2 linked regions of the Pirellula sp. SH-Sr6A genome follow. The protein of the gene in region 1 interacts with the protein of each later gene in a pairwise test. Links are inferred from orthologs where the notes say so. Each region holds a gene or a part of one and is shown in the gene's direction. Other genes may lie near its edges. The genes, in order: recO and recR.

Region 1 (10,531 bases):
CAATTTGTCGCATGAACTCTTGGATCGCACTGGCTCGCCCGCCAGGGGTGGGTTGGAAGGCTCTTTCCAGGGGGACTTTTTTCTATTCAGCGACGTTTCTCATCGAAAATCACCAGGGTACTATCATCGCCACGGCTACCGCAATCGACCCTCTTCAGGAACGCTGGAAGCATCTCGCGGGGCTTATCGATCAGGCTTTGGAGACACGCATCGCAGGATTGTCGGAGGATTGCCCCGATCGATTGCGGGATTCCATGCGGTATTCCTTGTTAGGACCTGGAAAAAGACTGCGTCCGGTCCTTTGTTTGCTCGCCTGCGAAACGCTCGGTGGTACGGCCGCGTCTGCGATTCCTTCTGCGATCGCTTTGGAAATGATCCACTGTTACTCGCTCATCCATGACGATTTGCCTGCGATGGACGATGACGATTTGCGTCGTGGACGGCCGACATGCCACATCCAGTTCGATGAGGCGACGGCCATCCTGGCCGGGGACGGTCTGCAGGCACTCGCTTTTCAGACATTGATGGAATCGGAGATGTCTCCTAGTCAGCAAGTGCAAAGCCTGCTGGTCTTGGCCAAGGCGGCGGGACCGGAGGGGATGGTTGCGGGGCAAGTCGACGATTTATGGGCCGAGAAACATGGAGGGGACGGCAGGTTGCTGCAATCGATCCATGCCCGCAAGACAGGCGCGATGATTCGAGGATCGGTCGAATTGGGGGGGATCGCGGCAGGTGCATCGGAGAAAGATCTGCGCGTGATGTCCCAATATGGCGATGCAATCGGAATTGCTTTCCAAATCGCCGATGACCTACTGGACGTCGAGAGCACCGCGGAGAACACTGGAAAACGGACTGGAAAAGACCAGGAACGTGGCAAGTTGACTTATCCCTCCATTTACGGGGTGGAGGATAGCAGGGCGAAGGCCCGGGAATTGGTTCTAAAGGCCGTCCGGTTGGTGGAACCTTATGGAGCTGCGGCAGTGCCCCTTCAGCAACTAGCAAAATACATCATCGACAGGAGTCACTAGGCATGCACGAACTGCTTTCGAAATTGGAGTCCTCTGAATCTCTGCATTCGATGAGCATCGAGCAGCTCGAGCAGTTGGGGAGCGAAATCCGAGATGTGCTCTGCAATCTCTTGGCGACCCGTACCGCTCACTTTGCCTCGAATCTCGGAGTCGTGGAGCTCTGTTTAGCGTTGCATAGTGTTTTCGACTTTCGACGGGATCGATTGATCTGGGACACCGGGCATCAGATCTATCCACATAAATTGATAACCGGTCGTTACAACGATTTTCAGAGCATACGCATGAAAGGGGGATTGATGGGTTACCCCAATCCTTCTGAAAGTGAGTATGACTTGTTTATGACCGGCCATGCCGGCTGTTCCGTATCGACCGCCCTCGGATTGAAGAGCGGCGACGATCTTCAAAATGAAGGAAGTCGAAAGAGCATCGCCGTGATCGGGGACGGAGCATTTCCGTCGGGGATCGTCTTTGAAGCGATGAACAATGCCGGGGAGCTAAACTCGGACTTGATCGTCATCCTCAACGATAACAAGATGTCGATTTGTCCACGCGTCGGTGCGGTCGCCAATTATCTGGATCGTTTGCGAACCAACCCCTTCTATACCGGGCTCAAGAGCGAGGTAGTGAAGGTACTCAACAAGCTCCCGCTGTTCGGCGATCCCGCAGAGAAACTCTTGGCTCAAATCAAAGAGGGGGTCAAGGCGGGGATGGTCGGCGGCATGTTGTTCGAGGAGTTTGGATTCCGCTATATCGGTCCGATCGACGGCCATGACATCCATCTGATGCGAAAGTACTTGGAGATGGTGAAGAATCAGAAAGGTCCGACGTTGCTCCATGTGGTGACCGAGAAAGGGCGAGGATACAAGCCCGCGGAACGGGATCCCGTCTACTTCCATACTCCGCCTGCATTCGAGGACGAAGATGGTTCCCCCAAGGTCCGCTCCACCCTGGAGAAGCCTGCGTTCACCAACTTCGCTCGCGATGCCATCTTGAGCCAGATGCATAAGAATGAAAAGGTGACGGTGATGACCGCGGCCATGTGCCAAGGGAACAAATTGGAACCGGTTCGCGACGCCTTCGCCGATCGCTTTTTTGATGTGGGAATCTGTGAATCGCATGCGGTCGCTTTCGCTGCTGGCCAAGCCAAAACCGGGTTGCGTCCGATCGTTGCCATTTATTCGACCTTCATGCAACGCTCGTACGACCAGATCTTTCAAGAAGTATCGCTGCAGAATCTTCCGGTTTGCATGATGATGGACCGAGCTGGATTGACCGGCCCGGATGGTCCGACGCACCACGGTGTGTTCGATATTGGCTACATGCGCGTTTTCCCGAATATCGTCATGATGGCTCCTGGGGATGCCACCGAAGTAGAACCGATGCTGGAGTTCGCGCTGCAGCACAATGGTCCAACTTCGATCCGCTATCCCAAATCGTCTGCATTGACGTTTGAACGCCCGTGCCAGCCGATCGAGCTTGGGAAATCCGAAACGATTCGTTGGGCGACCGATGGCGCCATCATCGCGTGCGGTGCCATGTTGCAGCAGGCCTTAGCCGCTGCAGATCTTCTCAAGCAAGAGGGGATTGAGGTAGCGGTGATCAATGCGAGATTCATCAAACCGCTCGACACGGAAATGCTTGCACAAGTGTTCGAAGAATGCCGATTTGTCGTGACGGTTGAGGAAGGTGCCTTGATGGGTGGATTTGGTTCGGCAGTTCTGGAGACGGCCTGTCAGCACGGTTGGGATACTCGAAGTCTCCGGACGCTCGGATTGCCCGATCGGTTTATCGAGCATGGTGAAAGGAACGACCTCCTCGCCGATCTAGGCTTGGATGCAGCTGGAATCGCAGTCGCCTGCCGAACTCTCAGCGCTCGTTACTCCGACGCTAGCCACGCGGGAGTGTGATGCCACGTGTCTGAACACTCCGTTGCATCTTGGAGGTCCCTGGGGCGCGAGAAACCTCGCGTCGTTGTGCTCGCTGCACCGAATCGACCCCGGGTGGAGTCGGAGTTGCCGAAACTGCTGCCTTGCATCGAACGTCATGCCGAAATTGTCGCGGTCGACAAAGCGTTTGAATATGACTTTGAGCATTGCACTTCCGATCTCGTCGTGGTGCTTGGCGGGGACGGGTCGATCCTGCAATCTGCGAGGCAGATGAAGCATCGGCAGAAGCCCGTGTTGGGAGTGAATCTCGGGAAGCTCGGATTCCTGGCGGCGATACAACCCGACAAATTCATGAATGTTTGGCCCGAAATCGCGAAGGGGCATTTCACCCTCACCAGTCATTTGATGTTGCAGAGCGATGTGTATCGCGGAGACGAATTGCTCCATTCGATGATCGGGCTGAACGAAGCGAGTATTCTCGGGGGACCGCCTTATTCAATGCTTTACATCGATCTTTTCATCGACGCAGCCTTGGCCACCACCTATGCGTGCGATGGCTTGATCATCAGTACTCCCATCGGTTCGACGGCGCATAATTTATCCGCAGGGGGACCGATTCTACGCCGAAATCTGCAAGCCTTTGTGATCTGTCCGATCAGTCCCCATACCCTGACGATGCGTCCGGTTGTCGATACGGCGGATCGGGTGTTTGATCTGATGCTCCGAGTCGATCATCCCACCGCGAGCTTGGTCGTCGACGGACGGGTGGTTTGCCATCTAGAACGAGATATGAAGGTTCGCATCGCTCGCGCGGATTCGTCCTTTCAGTTGATCGGTGTCCCTGGGCATGATGACTACCAAGCCTTGAGAGACAAGCTGGGGTGGAGCGGCAAGCCCAGGTTGGCGGAATAACTATGGGGTTGGAGAAGTCCGAAGCGATCCTGTTGCGTTCGGTCGCATGGAGCGAAACAAGCTTGGTGGTGACTCTGTTCACCCGCACCCATGGTAAAGTCTCCGCGGTGGCCAAGGGGGCTAGGCGGCTGAAGAGCCCGTTTGAGAACGCGCTCGATTTATTGGCCAAGTCCCAGATTGTCTTCATCGAGAAGCTGAACGATACCCTCGATATTCTTACCGAGGCCAAATTGGTGCGTCGGTTCAAAGGTGGTCAACATTCTTTGCTATCACTCTACGCAGCCTATTACCTCGCTGAGCTGACGCATGTGCTCACCGAGAACCATCAACCCATGGAGGAACATTTCGACGTTCTCGATGCGTCGTTCGTTAAGTTGGATGAAATGGAGGATCCTGCGAAGGTCGTGCTTCGATTTGAGATGGAATTCCTGCGAGCGCTTGGTCATTTACCGACGTTTGAGCTTTGCGCGGGATGCGGGAATTCTGTAGAGTCCGGGCGGAACCGAAGCTACTTGTTCGGAATCGACGCGGGAGGAGTGCTTTGTGATTCTTGCCTCGCAGGTCAACGGTATGTCCTGCGATTGCGCGAGGAGACAATCACTTTCCTGCGAATGGTTGCATCGGACGGCGATGGACTGGTCGACAGCGTGGGTAGTTACCGGGACCTATCCCCCACCACGCGAGGCGAAGTTCGATTTGCGATGGAGAAGTTCATTACCCATTTAGCGGATCGGCGATTGCGACTCATGGATTTCTTGGAGGAACTAAAACGTTGAGGAAGACCAAAAAGCTTCATAGCCTCCGGGTGAACCCTCGCACTTGGATGGTGCAGATCGTGTCTGGGATTGCACCTCAGATTCGATGGATGCATTTCGCCTGGGTCGTTTCGCTTTCCGGCTGCGCGACGCTGGGACTCACCAAGAAAGAGGACGAATACGATCTGGCCAAGCGAGCGATCGAGGGGTACCAAGACGCCGAAGGGAACTACGTGCGTCCCGAGGGGCGACTCGCCGAAAAACAACGGAAGAGCAATATGCCCGGATTGCTCAAAAATGTTCCTTTGATCGGAACCAGGCCCGCCAATCCCACGCTGGCCAAGACGCAGTTTCAACAAGCGGAGGAGACCTATCGCCAGGCCATCGACTTGTTCAAACAAGCGCAAAGTAGCCCGGAAGAGTCCCGTGATTCCCAGATCGCCGCGGCCGCTGAGTTGTTTGAAAAGGCTGGGAAACAGTTCGACGAGGCAGGAAAGAATTGGATCAGCTCCTACCTGCATCAAGACTCGCTTCTCATGGCTGCAGAAAGCTATTTCTTTGCCGAGCGCTATCCCAAGGCAGAAGATCGATACGTCAGGCTGGTGAAAGACTACCCCCGCACACGCTATCAAGACCATGTCGACAAACGGCGGATGGAAATCGGACTCTATTGGAACCAGTTCGATGATCAGTTCTACCATGTGAACTTCACCGACAAACGGAAACCGTGGAATGACACAGCCAAACATGGTATCCGCGTTTTGGAGAAGATGCGGCTCGACAGTCCGACGGGGAAGCTTGCGGATGACGTAACCATGGAACTGGCATCGAGCCATTTCCGAAATCAAAAGTGGATCGAGGCGCTCAATACGTATGACGAGCTCATCATGACATATCCCGATTCCCGACATCTCTACAGCGCTCATTTGCTCGGCATCAAATCCGCACTCGAATCCTATCGAGGCCCCGATTATTCCTTCGATCCGTTGGACAAAGCGGACAAGTTCTTCCGGAATTTGAAACAGTTTCCGGAGGATTATCGCCGCGATAAAGATGAGATCGACCGCATGTACACCGAGTTGGTGAATCGCAAAGCGGAGAGGCTTTATCACAATGCGGAGTATCGATTCAACAAAGGGGAGGCAGGCGCGGCGCGGTTAAAGTGTGAGGAGATCATTGAAAAGTTTGATCAAACCGCCTTTGCACAACCTGCCCGGGATATGCTCGCCAAGCTGAAAGAGATGCCCGATGAACCGACTCCGTATTTGTCCGAGTTGACGGTTCTGTTTCCAAGTCGCGATAAGACCGCTCCGCTCCGCAAACCCCTTCCTGAGGAAGTGATCGAGTCGGACCGCAAAGAGCGCGAAGCGAGAACGGCAAGGCTCTTGGAATCGACTCCCGTCGAAGGCGGAGTGATTCGAAGATGACCAAGAGCCTCGCGGGTGGAGTATTCCTGTTGCTCCTGTCGGTTTGTATTCCGGGATGTTTGGGATACAACATCGGCACGCGCAGCTTGTACCGAAACGATGTTCGGACTATTCACGTTCCGATCATCAAATCCAATTCATTCCGACCGGAGTTGGGAGTACAGCTCACCGAGACGCTTCAAAAAGAGATCGAACGAAGAACCTCCTACAAACTGGCCGATTTGGGTACTGCAGATTCCATTCTTACCTGCCGGATGACGGGCGATTCCAAACGAGTGATCGGCGAAACAGGAACGGACGAACCTCGTCTGCTTCAAACGGTGATGTCTATCGAGATGAGTTGGGTCGATCGACGCAATCTTCCTTTGGTCGAGACACGTTTTCTGCCACCTGGAGAGACGAGCTTCCTCTTTTCGGATAACGCGGACTTCGTTCCAGAAGCGGGGCAATCGATTTCGACGGCGAATATGAGAGTGGTGGAGCGATTGGCGAACCACATCGTCGATCAGATGGAAGCCCGCTGGTAAGGATGGATGATGCGAGCGGTGTTGCAGCGTGTTTCGAAAGCATCCGTAACGGTTGAAGGAACGGTTGTTGGCAAGATCGATCGAGGATGGATGGTTCTCCTCGGAATCCGCAGGGGAGATTGCCGCGAAACAGCAAAATGGCTTGCGGAAAAATGTGTCGGACTCCGAGCCTTCAGCGACGAAGCAGGAAAGATGAACCTATCGGTTCGCGATGTTTCGGGCTCGATGTTGATCGTGAGTCAGTTCACGCTCTACGGCGATTGCATCAAAGGCCGGCGACCTAGCTTCGATCAAGCGGAGGAGCCGGGGATCGCAAACGAATTGTATGAGTTTTTCTGCGAGCAAGTCGCCGCGCAAGGGGTTTCGGTCGAAAAGGGAATCTTTCGTGCCGACATGCAGGTATCGCTCGTCAACGACGGTCCGGTAACCCTGATCGTGGAGCGATGATAAGGCTCGACATGCTGCTAGAAAGTCGATAACTCAATCGCAGCTCGCACAGCATGCCTAGCAAGACAACGGGTAGGAGTGGGATTTGCCAGAGCGCATACACATCGGGCGCGAGCACGAAGGCAAGTGATAGGGTGACAAAGTAACAGATGCCGCGTCGCGGGTCAGTCGCCAGCATCCAAACGATCGGAAGCAGAAGGATGCACAGATCGTAATGGTAAAAATGAGGACTGAGCAGGATCGTCGCCAGCATCCACGTCATCCAGCGTTTGGGATCGTTCCAGCGCGATCGATCTTCCACGGCGGCGAGGAGCGCATAGAGGGCTAGCGGGAGACTGATGGCCATCTTTCCCCACCCAGACCAACCGATAGGCAGGCTGCTCGCCAAGCTGATCAGATTGCAGGACCAATCGAGATGAAAACCGTGTTGGTCGGTGTAGCGACCGGCGGTCGATGCGATGGACAGAAATCCGGCCCATGCTTCCTGCGGGAAGAACCATATGGCAGCCCCCCAAAGGACTGCCGTCGACAGAGCCATCCCACCTAAAAATCGCCATCGGCGATCGAGGACCATCAAGAGAGGGAGGAGGAAGCAGAGAGTCGGCTTGATCGTTACTAGACCGGCCACCAGTCCTGCTGCAAACCATCGCTCCTGTTTCAGCCAGCGGCATACGATCACAAAAAGGAGGAGCCATAGAACGCTCTTTTGCGCCAAGGTGATCGATAGGAGTAGAGGCGGAAAGAGGAGCACTGCAATCCAAAGATAGGGACGTACGCCTGGTGCTTGTCCCTCGATGGACTGCAGAAGAATCGATGCGAGGCAAGCGGCGCTGAGTAAGAACGCCAGCCAGCCCATCACTGCAAAGCGATACGGCAAGGCTCCCCAGGGGGAAAAGAAAAGATAATGGGGAGGTGGGTAGACCGGAGGGAAAAACTGATTGGCATCCCACTCAAATCCGGTGACCATCGGCTCGTGTTGCGAGGCGATGAATTGTTCGGAGTAGACCGACCCGATCTGTCCGTTCCAGATCATGTGCCCTCCGATCCATTCCTGCAAAAAGTCCGCGCCGTAGGGTGTGGATTGGAGGATGGTGGACCATTGGTAGTTGGGAGAAAAAAACAAGTAGATGCACCCGACTAAAAAAAACGCCAAGACGGGTAGCAATTGCCGATACGGCCAAGAGGTTGTGAGGGGTCCGTTGGTCGACGACGCGGCCGTTGGCGATTTGAAATCGTTGGCGCAGTTGTCCAGCATCGTGGGAACCCACTCGCGGTGGTGAGCATCAAAAGGGAAAGCGGTTTTCGGGGATTGTTCCCCATCGGTGGAGCGTAGGTCGCTGCGCGGCGAAGGTGGAGTGAAACAAGCCGCAGAGAGAGAAGATCCGAGTGGGGATCGCAGAGGGATCGATAGAATCGGAATAACCGGATCCACTCGATCAGAACCTTGGACACCCTCGCGGAAGCAGATTAGGGAGGATGTCCAAGCGTTCTCTAGATCGTTGCCTTAAAAGGAGGCGAGAGATGAGTGCCTTAGTCCAATGCGTCGAAGCCAGAGGTAACGGCCGCGGCTTTGGGTTTCGACTCTCGCAGGCCGCGGCTGAGGATATCTCGCAAAAGAGGCGAGTAATCTTCGTAACGGGCTTCGTCGGCGGGGCCATCGGAGTACTGGTAGATGGCATCGCGGGGTTTTGCCCCCAACGCAATAAGCGTGCTCGAGACCGTGCCGTAATCCGCGCCGCGCATCACCATATTGGCTCTGCCGGTAGGGGTTGGGGAACGTGCGAAGACTCGGCTCGCCACCGCAAGAAACTTGACAGGGGAATCCAGCGTTTGGAGCGTGAGCAGCCTGCTAGCAAGCTGAACGCGTTCATCGCGAGGGTCGTTCAAATTTCGTGCGCCAACGATATTGAGGCCAGCTCGCATCTCGATGACTTCGTTCTCGTACTCATGGTGGATCACGAACCCGCGATCGCGGTCTGCGATCACCAAATTGCAAGCTTCAAATTGATGCTTGTCAAGTTCTTCGAGGGCGCGGTCCATGCAGGATTGCGAGTTGCTTCCCCGAAGGACCTCTTTGCAGAGCAATCCTCGGGAGCGGTTGCTACCCAGCGGTTCGAGTGTTCGTCGGTTGCAGATCCCGACAAATACACCGTGCTGATTTACGCCCAACCAGGTTCCACCACTTCGTTGGTCAGTCGGGCAAAGGATTCGAGGCTTGCCAGCTTGGATGCTCGGGCCTGTACTCCGTCGGTCAAAAAACTCCTCTCGATTGGCTGCTACAAGTATGGGGCTTTCAGAAACCACGCGATATTGAATGGCTAGCAAGCACATCGCAACATTCGCTCTTTCTATGGTTGGAGCTTCAGAATCGAGCCACGGCTAACGGCATTTAATCGCACATACAGAGTGCAATTACGTGGCTCGCGACGGTCACTAATCTAACCTGACCGATACCCCCAAGTCACCCCCCTTTTTTCCAGATGCTAGCATAAATTGTGGAATACTTGTTAATAACAGAAGGGGGTATTTGCCTAGATTCTCCAGACCTCCGGATCGGTTTTTGGGGGGATCGACCGCCCCTAGCCGCGCGTCGTGAACGCTTTGGACTCGGGGTTAGAAGGTGCTCGGAACGGGCACCTATCGGAGTATCGGAAGAATCGATCTAGGGAGGAAACTACCCCATGGCACCAGGGGTGATCACCAAGGGTAGCGCTGCAATCTCGCTCTCGTCGGCGGCGATGATGTCTTCCAAGTCTTTGGTTCGGACGCAGTCGACGTAGCAACGGCGTTTCCCGTCGACTTCTTCTTCGACCAATCCGTGGATATCGGTGTGGAAGCCGGGGAACTGCTCGTTGAAATTGCGAGCGAAACGGAGGTACTCCACGATCGATTTGTTGAATCTCTCGCCGGGGATGAGAAGAGGAATTCCGGGTGGGTAGGGAGTCAAGAGAACGGCGGTGGCACGTCCTTCGAGATGATCGATTTCGACGCGATCGATTTCTTCATGGGCCATCATGGCAAACGCATCGGATGGCTTCATGGCCGGCTGCATCGGCGAGAGATACATCTCGGTCGTGACCTTCGCGACATCGTGTTTGCGATAGGTGTCGTGGATCTGTTGGCACAATTCGCGGAGTCCGATTCGCTCGTACTTGGGATATTGTTGGCAGAACTCGGGGAGGATTTTCCACATCGGTTGATTCTTGTCGTAGTCATCCTTGAACTGCTGCAGAGAGCTAAGCAGAGTGTTCCAGCGTCCCTTGGTGATTCCGATCGTGAACATGATGAAGAAGGAATAGAGCCCAGTCTTCTCGACGATGACCCCGTGTTCGACCAAGTATCGGGTGACGATCGAAGCCGGGATTCCGGTTTCCGCGAATTGGCCGGACACGTCCAAGCCGGGGGTGATCACGGTCGCTTTGATAGGGTCGAGCATGTTGAAGCCGGGTGCGACGCGTCCGAATCCATGCCACGAATCTTTCGTATGCAGCATCCAATCTTCGCGCGTTCCAATACCTTCCTCGGCCAACGTATCGGGTCCCCAGACCT
Region 2 (10,559 bases), 2.1 Mb from region 1 along the record:
GTTCAAACTATCCTGTGCGAGCTGCAATCGAAGCTTTTGTTCGACCCGATTCATAATGTTGCGGATCAAAGCAGGCTCGTCCGCATCGGTAAGTCCCAACTGCGGAAGGGCTTGAGAAAGTCCCGGAATACGGACAGTGGAGGGAACCGCCGTCGGATTCAATCCCACGACATCCGAACGGAGAAACGCACCGTCGAAATCGACAAACAATTTTTGCTTGGTACCAATCGGCTCTTGCTCGATCGTCGGGCGATAGGCCCGCATATTGATGGAGTAGTTCAAGCTGGCATCATTGATGCTCAAGAAGTAACGACCATCGGTGTCGATCACGTAAGTGAGCGTGGAACCTCCCGTTGTGAAACGCGGAGACTTGTCGGGAATCGGTCGACCAACTGCGGGCGGATAAAAGGGCTGCTTGCTGTGGAGCAACTCTCGTCCAGCGGAATTGAACAAGGTGAGTCCCGGCTGAACGACACCAAGAGCATTGGCCCGGATGTCGATGATGTCCCCCTTCTTCAGATCGAAGGCAAAGTAGTCTTCGTCCCAGTTGTTGTTCATCTGACCGTTGACATTCACCACCGAGTTCTTGCCAGGGCCAATCCCGAATGGCAAAAAGTTGGCTTGGGAACGGACGGAGTTCGGTTCCGCTTCCGAGGTGGTGAACGGAGCGCCGCTTTCTCCGGAAAGCCCTCCCGTACCCGACGAGGTCGAGCTACCGCCGCCATATCGTGCGGTGAGCATGTTTCCGATTTGGACTCGGATGGCAGGGTCCGCGATACGCATTGTCGCTAACGCCGACTCGACACCAGGAGAAAAATCAGCAGCCATCAGTTCCCGCTTTTCGAGAGACTCAAGCTGAATTCCTCGTTTAGCTTGACGCTTCTTGGCTTTCTGCCATCGTTGAAGGAACTTCTTACCGGCAGCGAACTTACGTGGACTCAACATGAGATCCCCAAGGTGATAAACGGTTGGAAAAGAAACGCGGTTTACTTGGATCTAGCGAGGGACTTCATCCCACCAATTCGGGATGTCTGCCAATACAAGCGAATTTCCATCGTAGTTGGACGACTATGCGTGTCAACAAAACGAACCTGGTGTACGATGCGGGTTTTCCCCTCAAAGTTCCTCGGAATTCCTATTTTTGGTAGCTCCGGCTTAATCGTTTCAACCGGACCAGCTTCCCTCGTGAGATCCCTGCGACCGCGCATACCCTCTGGCGGCACCTTTTCCAAGATCCAGGGTGTTGGATCCCGTTAACCCTTCAAAAGACACCAAAGCAGCCGGAATGGAACCTGTTTTTTGTGCTAGGATTGGGGCTGAACTGATTGGCCTCGTTGAAGGAAACACGCTGCGTTCTGCAGGAAAAACTTGATGGATAGCAAAGAGAATTCTTCCCAGAGCATCTTGCTCGTCGACGACAGCTACGTCCTTCGTGACCGTTTGGCAGAAGCGTTCCAAGAACGTGGCTTCCGGGTCGAAGTGGCGGGAAACTGCGAGGAAGGAGTCGAGGTATTTCGTCGCAATCCCACCGATTTGGCCGTCGTCGATCTGCGTATGCCCGGTCGAACAGGCTTGACGGTCATCGCGGACCTCAAAGCGATCAAGCCTGAGGTCCAAGTCCTCATCCTTTCGGGGTTCGGAAGCATTGCCACCGCGATCGATGCGATCAAGCTCGGGGCCGCAAACTTCCTTCCTAAACCCGCTGACGCCGACGATATTCTCAGCGCTTTCAAGCGAGGAGGTTCGGAGGTGGAGGTCACGGAATCGAACGAAGAAATCCCGGTCCCGACTCTGGCTCAAGCCGAATGGGAACACATCCATCGTGTCCTCGCTGATTGCGATCAAAACATTTCGGAAGCAGCCCGACGCCTCGGGATCCATCGCCGATCCCTGCAGCGTAAACTTCGAAAGCGGGCACCATAACACGAGGATGTGGCCGTTTGAAGATTGGGCTAATCGGCTTCGACTTGCTCCTGCAACTCCGCCCAACGCATTTCGGCCGTCTCCAGCTCGGTACTCACTTTTTCCAGCTCCTCGTGAAGCCTCATCGCCTCCATGGGGTCGGTCGCTTTCATCAACTGCTCGTGCAGCGTTTTTCGCTGCCCATCCAGCTTCAAAATCGACTTCTCTAAGTTGGCGATCTCTTTCCGTATAAGCCTCTGGTCGTTGGATACGCCATCGCTAGGGTGCTTCTTTTTGTTCTGACTTCGCTCCTTGTCGGACTCCTTCGATTTCGCCGGTACACTGGTCGCACTGCGACGACCCGTTCTGGCGAACTCGGCATCGTCGATTTCCTGATTGACCATGTAGAGATAGGATTCGTAATTGCCGTGATAGTTCACCACAGTCCCGTCTTTCACCTCGATAATGCTCGTGGCGACACGGTTCATAAAGTGGCGATCGTGCGACGTGAAAATCACCGTTCCTTTGAATTCCAACAGTGCATTCGCCAGGGCGTCGACTGTCTCGACGTCCAAGTGGTTACCGGGCTCGTCGAGGACGAGTATGTTGTAATTTCCCAGTAGAATGGCGGCCATGCAGAGCCGGGCTCGCTCTCCTCCGCTGAGAACGGATACTTTTTTATTCACCGCTTCGCCGCGGAAAAGCATGGCGCCGGCTGTGTCCAAAATCGTCTGGGCTTTTGTCCCGGGAATGGCCTCATATTCCAGGTATTCCAGGACCGTTTTTTTCTCCGGTAGACTCGTGTAGACGTGCTGCGCATAGGTACCAATATTGCAACCGTGCCCCCATCGTACGTCCCCCGCTACCGGTTCGAGAGAGCGAACGATGGTGCGCAGCAAGGTCGTTTTTCCTTGGCCGTTGTCCCCTACAATCGCGGAACGCGATCCATGCTCGATCTCTATGTTGATGTCCTTCGCCACCGCCTTCCCTTCGTAGCCGATACTCAGCCCGATACACCGAACGGCAGGACCTCGCCTGGGTTCGACTTGCGGGGCGCGGATCACCGCCTTGGCCTGCTCGGACTGGATCTCAATGAACTCCAGCTTATCGAGCATCTTGCTCTTCGACTTTGCCCGAGTTGCAGTGCTGGCCCTCGCGCGATTCTTGTCGACAAACTCCTGAAGCTGCTTCCGCTTGCTCTCTGTCGCCGCGTTGACACGTTGATCGTGCTCGATCCTCTCTTGCTGATAGACGAGAAACTCCTCGATCTTGCCAGGGTACATCGTGAGCTTTCCGAGAGACAGGTCGAGCGTCGAGTCGCAAGTCGCCCCGAGGAAGGCTCGGTCGTGCGAGACGATCAAACAAGCCTCTCGAAAGTCCTTCAGAAAGTGCTCTAGCAGAATCTGGGTACGCAAATCGAGGAAGTTCGTCGGCTCGTCTAGCAAAAGCAAATTCGGTTCGTGCAGCAAAAGAGCGGCCAGCTTGACCCGGGTCTGCCAACCCCCAGACAACTCGCCCACCGGCCCTTCGAGATATCGCCCTTTAAGCTCGAATTGGCCGGCGACTTCGCCACACTTCCAATCGGGTTGACCGCTGTCCCGCATCAAAAACTGCAGCGAGGTCTCGCCGGGGAGAAAAGGATCGTGCTGGCGGAGATATCCGATCCGCAATTTCGGGTGCTTGACGATCTGCCCAGAATCCAATTCCTCGTCGCCTAGCAGGCACCGGAGCAACGTTGATTTTCCCGCTCCGTTTCGACCGACAAAACCCACCTTGGTGTCGCTCGTGATGGTGCACTCGGCGTTATCAAGCAGGATTTGATCACCATAACGCTTTGACGCTTGACGGATTTGCAACAACACACTCATCGATTTGGGGTGCTTTCTGGAAGCGGTTCAAAACGGGTTCGGCTCGCGGTTTCACTCTCGTTTGGTATGTTAACATCGCTCCTCGGAAGGACCAAGGAGCTCTTGGGAAGGTAGGCACACGAGAGCAGGATACGAGGCTATGACGGAGATTTCGCAGTCGGTCACGGAATTGATTGATCAACTGAGCAAATTGCCCGGAATCGGTCGGAAAACAGCGGAACGTCTCGCCTACCACCTGCTGCGAGTGCACGAGTCGGAAGCGTTCGCACTCTCCGATGCGATCCGGAGTGTCCGAGAAAACGTTCGCTACTGCTCCGTCTGTTTCAATCTCGCTGAAGGAGACTTGTGCACCATCTGTACCGACACTCGTCGCGATGCGTCCATTCTCTGTATCGTTGAGCAGCCGAGAGACTTGATTGCACTGGAACAGTCCGGGGTCTTCCAAGGCCATTATCACGTTCTTCTGGGGCGGATCGCGCCCCTCGATGGCATCGGCCCGGATCACTTGACGATCGAAGCCCTGGTCGATCGCGTCCGAACAGGTAATTACACCGAAGTCATCATGGCGACCAATCCCAATGTGGAAGGAGACGGTACGGCCCTGTTTATCTCCAATCAGCTCGCTGAGTACCCCGTCCGACTGACTCGACTCGCTCGGGGTGTCACGACGGGGAGTGTACTCGAGTTCACCAACAAAGAAATTCTCGCCGATGCCCTCAATGGACGCCAAAAACTGTGACATCGCAGGCGCTTGATAATTGCAATGTCCGATCTGCTAGCTTCGGTGAATCTATTTGCAATGCAACCTCGAGTTTTCACTTGGCGATTCAGATTTTTTGAAAGTTTCTAAGGCTTGCGAAACGCCCCTATGATTAGCGCAAAGGCTTAGTCGTGATCTCTGTATAGCAGTTCCATTGGACAGGGTGAATCGTCGTTGATTCATGGTTGAACTTTTTGTTGTGCTTCCCGCAACAAGACGCTACGATCGACCGAACTCTCCTACCAAATGGGATCCAGACGCCGACGAAGCCCCATTCGACGGCAAGCATCACCATTCTGCCTGACTGCTTCATTTATTCTTCCTACCGCGAGGTTATGTCATGGTCGTCAAACGTAGAGGCTTTACGCTCGTTGAGCTGTTGGTTGTCATCGCCATCATCGGGATCTTGGTTGGACTGCTGTTGCCTGCTGTCCAGGCCGCGCGGGAAGCGGCTCGCCGTATGAGTTGTTCGAACAACGTCAAACAAATCGGTTTGGCGATGCACAATTACCACGACACGCACCGCTCATTCCCCTATGGATCCTTCAATTTGCGAGAGGCATGGCCGGCTAACGGTTCCAATTGGCGAGCCTTGCTGTTGCCATTCATCGAGCAAGGCAATGTGTACAACCAACTCTCGTTCACCTTCACTTCCAACTTCATGTCGGGTGGAGCGGCAGGTGCTAATGCCTATTCGGGCAATGAAGTACTTATCAATCTGCTCGTCCCAACATATCGCTGTCCGTCGACGGCCTTCGAGCCTTTCCATATCGCTCCCGTGTCCAATAACGACGGGCGAGCCATGAATATCAGCTACGTAGGTATCCAAGGTGCTGCGCGCCCTGTTCCAGGAGGTGACCCCAACGTAGGAACCTTCGATTGTGGACACGGTTGGTCTTGTGAGAATGGAGTCCTATTTCCAAACGGTACGACCAAAATGTCGAGCATCACCGACGGAACATCAAACGTCATCTTCGTCTCCGACCAATCGGGGCTCGTTAATCGCGTGAACCGAACCTCGAACTACTACGGCGGATGGTTCGGATCCCGCCACCCTCGTCGCATCAATCAGGGCTGCGGAGATCTCTGGCAAACCGGTACGACCTGCGTCCGCTTTGCGCCAAACTCCAATATTGTTCAAACAGGTGCAACCGAAGCCATGTATCGAAATAACACGGTCATCAACTCCATGCACACCGGAGGTATCGAAGTTGGATTGGCGGACGGTTCCGTGCACTTTATCCCCAACTCCATCGACTTTCTCACGCTCAAACGTCTTTGCTGCCGACTCGATGGTGAAGTCACATCGATTGAACAATAGACTGCACCTGGAAGCTTCACCATTTCACATTCGATTGAAAGTACGATATGAACCGCCTATTTACTTGGATAGCTTTGTTTTGTTTTGGGATGAGTGCCGTTGGATGTTCGAACCCCAACCCTGTCGGAACCGTCAAAGGAACCGCTACGGTCAAAGGGAAGCCTTACAACAAAGCGGCTGTTATGTTTGTCAGCTTGGAGACCGGACATGGCGCTAGCGGAGACCTAGACGATCAAGGAAACTATCAGCTTTCCGATCCCATCCCGGTAGGTCAGTACACGGTCTATTTCGCTCCGAAGTCGATTGCACCTGAGGATGCCACCGCAGCGCCTCTTCCGATGCACATGGACAAAGCCGTCCCGGACAAGTATTGGAGCGAGTCGAGCTCCGACATCAAAGTCGATGTCAAAGAAGGTTCCAACGATATTCCGGTTGAAATCAAATGACCGAGTGATCTCTTCGAGGAACTCCTAAACTGAAACGACCTGGTTGGGACACCAACTAGGTCGTTGTTGTTATCGGGGACCTGTTCGGGGCTTCCCACGCTTCGGTCGAAACCGGGAACGGCGCCGCGAAGGTGTCGCGGACGGATCTTCCGACGGATGCACCATGAAGTTGGGTAAAGGTAGCCCGCTCGCGATGGCAGCGACCTGTTCGTGCGAAAGCGTTTTCCGGCGAGTTCCAAAGCCTCGGAACACAGGCAACTGCTGATCGGCAGAAATCATCTCCCGCCGGGAACGGATGAAGGGCTCATCACCCCATCCGCTGGGCATTTCTTGCCAATCCATCAATTGACTCGCGCAGTCAACCATGTAGTCCCAATAAGGACGGCGGTCTGTTTGCAAAAAGAGCTTGCCATCTGGCTTCAATCGCTCGATCAATAGCATGAAGAAGGCTGGGGAAAGCAGTCGACGCTCCGCTTGATCGGGATCGGAATACGGCTGCGGATGATAGATATGAAATTCGTCGACGGATTCAGGCCTGAGGTAATTCTCTAAAAATCGCCATCCATCGCAGACCAGAAACCGGACATTGCTCAAACCTCGTTGATTGCCCCGGCGCGTCGCATACCGAATCACCGTTGGAAGCAAGTCAATGGCGAGATGATCCCAACCCGGCCTTGCTAACGCCGAACCGATTGCAAAACGACCATTGCCACAGCCGATATCCACGGCAACGGGTGCTTCGCGTCCAAAGATCGAACCCAAGGCCAGTGGTCCCGCTTCAGGCAACTTCTTGATTCCGGTTTGCGTCCAACGCTCTTTCGGTTGGATGATGCCTGGAATGGGAACACCCATCTCAAGCTCTTGATCGCCCGGTTGCAATTCGACAGGCTTAGAACTTTGGTCACGACGTCGGTTCATCGACTTGTTTTTCCAGAAGCAAGGGATGCTCTATAAGCATGGGATGTTTCGACGTAGTGCTGCCAACCTCGCTCGATCAAGACCCGGTCGTCGGGCCCCACCTGGCGAACCACCTTCCCCGGCATCCCCATGACCAGGGAGTGCGGGGGAATGACCTTCCCCTCCGGAATGAGCGCGCCTGCGGCAATGATAGACCCAGTTCCGATCACCGACCCGTTCAGTAGTACCGCTCGAATGCCGATCAAGCATTCGTCTTCTACTGTTGCACCGTGTACGATTGCCCCATGTCCTACTGTAACGCGCTTCCCGACAACACACGGAAAGCCAGGATCGGCATGGAGGCAGCAATGATCTTGAATGTTGGTCTGGGCGCCGATGGAAATAGGTTCGCAATCGCCACGCAGTACCGCGCCAAACAAGATGCACGCTTCATTCCCCACCAACACTTCCCCGAGCAAGGTTGCGTTGGGGGCTACAAATGCGTCGGACGCAATCAACTCCGGTCGAAAGATCGTACGATTCAAGGGTACGGTCATGCGGCGCTCAGGTTTCTACGGCATGCGGGGCACGGAAATGCTCGGGCGCAATCGCTTTGAAATGCTCTGCGCATTTGTCGACCGCATAAAGAATCTGTTGGTTTGTGTGCGTCGAGTTGATAAAGAACCGCAGTCGTGCAGCGGATTCTTCTACTGCGGGGTACAAAATCGGCTGCACATTCACACCGGACTCGTTCATGCGACGCGACAGTAGCAGGGCGTGCAAGGAGTTTCCGGTGATGACAGGGACGACCGGCGTGTTTGCGCTCTTTCCAGTGTTCAATCCATGTTTGCGAGCCTCGTTCAAGAACAACGCGGACGCCTCATGCAACCTGTCAACCCGATTGGGTTCTCGCTCGATTACCTTCAACGATGCAATCGCAGCCGCGGTGTTCGCCGGCGAAAGACCAACACTGAACACGAACCCCGGAGTGGTGTACTTGAGATACTCAACTAGCTCTTTCTTTCCGGCGATGTAGCCACCGCAGGAGCCGAATGATTTGCTGAGAGTCCCCATCCAGATATCAACATCGGTTGGGTCGATGCCGAAGTGCTCTGCGATACCTCGACCATGAGTTCCCATCGTTCCGATGGAGTGCGCTTCGTCTACCATCAACCAACATTTGTGTTTCTTGCAGACTTCGATAAAGGCGGGGAGCTCGGGGTAATCCCCGTCCATGCTGTAGACACCTTCTACGATCACCAACACACGGCGATAGCGAGTCCGAAGTTCGGTCAACGCCTCATCCAAGGCTTCATAGCTGTTATGCGCAAATGCTCTACGGCGACTTCCCGATAGTATGGCCCCTTGGACGATGCTGTTGTGAGAAAGGGCATCGTGCAAAATCAAGTCATTGGGACCGGTTAGATGCCCGATGACCGTCTCGTTGGTCGAATGACCGCCGACGAAGACGACAGAATCCTCCACCCCGACCCAGCGAGCAATCTCCTGCTCGAGAACGCGGTGAATATCCTTCTCACCGCTCACCAATCGCGACGCCGATACACTCGTTCCGTACTTCTTTACCGATTGGATCACCGCCTCGGTGACGGTCGGGTCGCCGCTCATCCCAAGATAGTTGTAACTCGCAAAGCTAATCAACTGCCTCCCTGCCACGGTGGTCGTGTCGCGCGTCAACCCTTCGTGCACCGAGAAGTACGGGTTCGGGATGCCTGTCATGTCAAACTGCGACATCATCTGCTTGAGTCGCCGGTACTCCGGCATAAGCTCAAAACGATAGTCCTCCGGTGCAACTTCTCGTGGCGCGGGCTGGTCCGATTCCGAAGCGACCAAGTCCTCTCGAATTCGGTCTTTCCCGAAGTGCTGCTCGATAGCCTCGGCGATTTCTCGGACTGTTTCGATTTCTTGTAGAACTTCTTCGGGGAACCGTCCTCCCACCGCGTTTTCCAGCGTGTGCGCGATTTGGAGTCGCTCGAGACTATCCAATCCCAAATCGACGATGACGTTGGTGTCCAAGTCCAGGAGCTTGGCTCTCTCCTGCGCAACAGACTTCACCGCACGCCGTACCAACTCCACCACGGCGGGGTCAGGATCGCGTGTCTTCTTGGTTCCGGTGTTGCGTTGGAACCCGGACTTCAAATCGTCGACGGTCGCCGCAGCGATCATCGGCGATTGCCCTGGGAGCTCCTCTTCCCACGAAAGCCATTGGTGAATTACCCGAAAACTGTTTTCGCGGAATCCGCGGAGGCAAGCGTGCCGTTGAATCTTGCCCGACGACGTGCGCGGGAGCGAACCATGACGCACTAGGACGACGGCGTCCGGCGGTAGTTCATGGACCTGGGTCACCGCCCTCCGGATCGACTGCACCGCTGGGCCCCAATCCGCTTCGAGAGAACGCTGGACTTCGACCGCGATGATCAACCTTTCCCGAGGCCCCGAATCATCGGCGAATGCGGCCGCCGCGGACGAAGATATCGATTCGTGACATTGTTCGACCGTTTCCTCAATGTCCTGCGGGTAGCGGTTGACGCCGCGGACGATGATCAAGTCCTTCACGCGGCCAGCGACATAGAGTTGGTTTTCGCTCCAGAATCCCAAATCTCCTGTTCGCAAAAACGGCCCCTGCCCGTCCGATGTGATCGCTTGGAACGTCTCTTTGGACAGCTCCTCCTTCTCCCAATAACCTTTTCCAACGCTTGGGCTTTGAACCCAAATCTCGCCGATCAACTCATCCCCAAGCGGCTTCTTGGTCTCGGAGTCGACGATCAGAACTTTCTCGTTTTCCGTCGCACGACCACACCCCACCATACCGCGAGCCTCTGCAGCATTGGAGTCCACTGGAGTGACGATTCTGGCATCGAGCTTTCGACTATCGAATGCGCGGATAACAGGCGGCTGTTGGAAAGGTCCGCCGGTTACGATCAACGTCGTTTCCGCCATGCCATAGCAGGGGAAGTGCGATCGGTGGGAGAAACCGCATTTCGAGAACTTGCGAGTGAACATCTCCAACGTCGAGGCGCGGACGGGTTCTGCGCCGTTGAACGCAACCTCCCAACTGGAAAGGTCTAGCTCGTCCAGTTCTTCCTCGGTGACCTTATCGATACAGAGCTGATAGGCAAAATTGGGGCCACCGCTGGTAGTGGCTTTGTACTTGCTTATCGTTTTGAGCCATCGAATCGGTCGCTGCATGAACGACATCGGGCTCATCAGAGTCATCGTTGCCGACATGTAAACCGGCGACAGGACTCCTCCTACCAAGCCCATGTCGTGGTACATCGGGAGCCAGCTGACTCCCCGTTTCTCATGGTTGTTTTGAAACAACTGCGCAATCATTTCGCAGTTTTTGA

Evidence for each region.
Region 2: the proteins of recO (region 1) and recR interact in binary tests that used the Escherichia coli proteins (3 or more experiments, as listed by UniProt). The link is inferred for Pirellula sp. SH-Sr6A from one-to-one orthologs.

Annotation. Positions count from the first base shown.
Region 1 is NZ_CP011272.1:4,588,447-4,598,977, reverse strand. What follows is about bases 2,839-5,715. They hold recO (DNA repair protein RecO), read left to right. Parts: upstream 2,839-3,828; coding sequence 3,829-4,602; downstream 4,603-5,715. Other genes in these bases: bamD (outer membrane protein assembly factor BamD), read left to right, coding at 4,599-5,715; VN12_RS17600 (NAD(+)/NADH kinase), read left to right, coding at 2,942-3,826; dxs (1-deoxy-D-xylulose-5-phosphate synthase), read left to right, coding at 2,839-2,935. Outside these bases: VN12_RS17610 (polyprenyl synthetase family protein), read left to right, coding at 12-1,028; more of dxs, read left to right, coding at 1,031-2,838; more of bamD, read left to right, coding at 5,716-6,008; LPS assembly lipoprotein LptE, read left to right, coding at 6,005-6,535; dtd (D-aminoacyl-tRNA deacylase), read left to right, coding at 6,542-6,982; VN12_RS17575 (glycosyltransferase family 87 protein), read right to left, coding at 6,945-8,237; VN12_RS17570 (NRDE family protein), read right to left, coding at 8,513-9,313; VN12_RS17565 (arginine/lysine/ornithine decarboxylase), read right to left, coding at 9,657-10,531. UniProt on the Escherichia coli protein: Involved in DNA repair and RecF pathway recombination.
Region 2 is NZ_CP011272.1:2,469,167-2,479,725, reverse strand. What follows is about bases 2,805-5,709. They hold recR (recombination mediator RecR), read left to right. Parts: upstream 2,805-3,909; coding sequence 3,910-4,509; downstream 4,510-5,709. Other genes in these bases: VN12_RS09685 (DUF1559 domain-containing protein), read left to right, coding at 4,871-5,709; VN12_RS09695 (ABC-F family ATP-binding cassette domain-containing protein), read right to left, coding at 2,805-3,770. Also shown: VN12_RS09705 (Ig-like domain-containing protein), read right to left, coding at 1-945; VN12_RS09700 (response regulator transcription factor), read left to right, coding at 1,372-1,923; more of VN12_RS09695, read right to left, coding at 1,953-2,804; more of VN12_RS09685, read left to right, coding at 5,710-5,851; VN12_RS09680 (carboxypeptidase regulatory-like domain-containing protein), read left to right, coding at 5,899-6,297; VN12_RS09675 (tRNA (guanine(46)-N(7))-methyltransferase TrmB), read right to left, coding at 6,367-7,215; VN12_RS09670 (gamma carbonic anhydrase family protein), read right to left, coding at 7,212-7,751; VN12_RS09665 (aminotransferase class I/II-fold pyridoxal phosphate-dependent enzyme), read right to left, coding at 7,759-10,559. UniProt on the Escherichia coli protein: May play a role in DNA repair. It seems to be involved in an RecBC-independent recombinational process of DNA repair. It may act with RecF and RecO.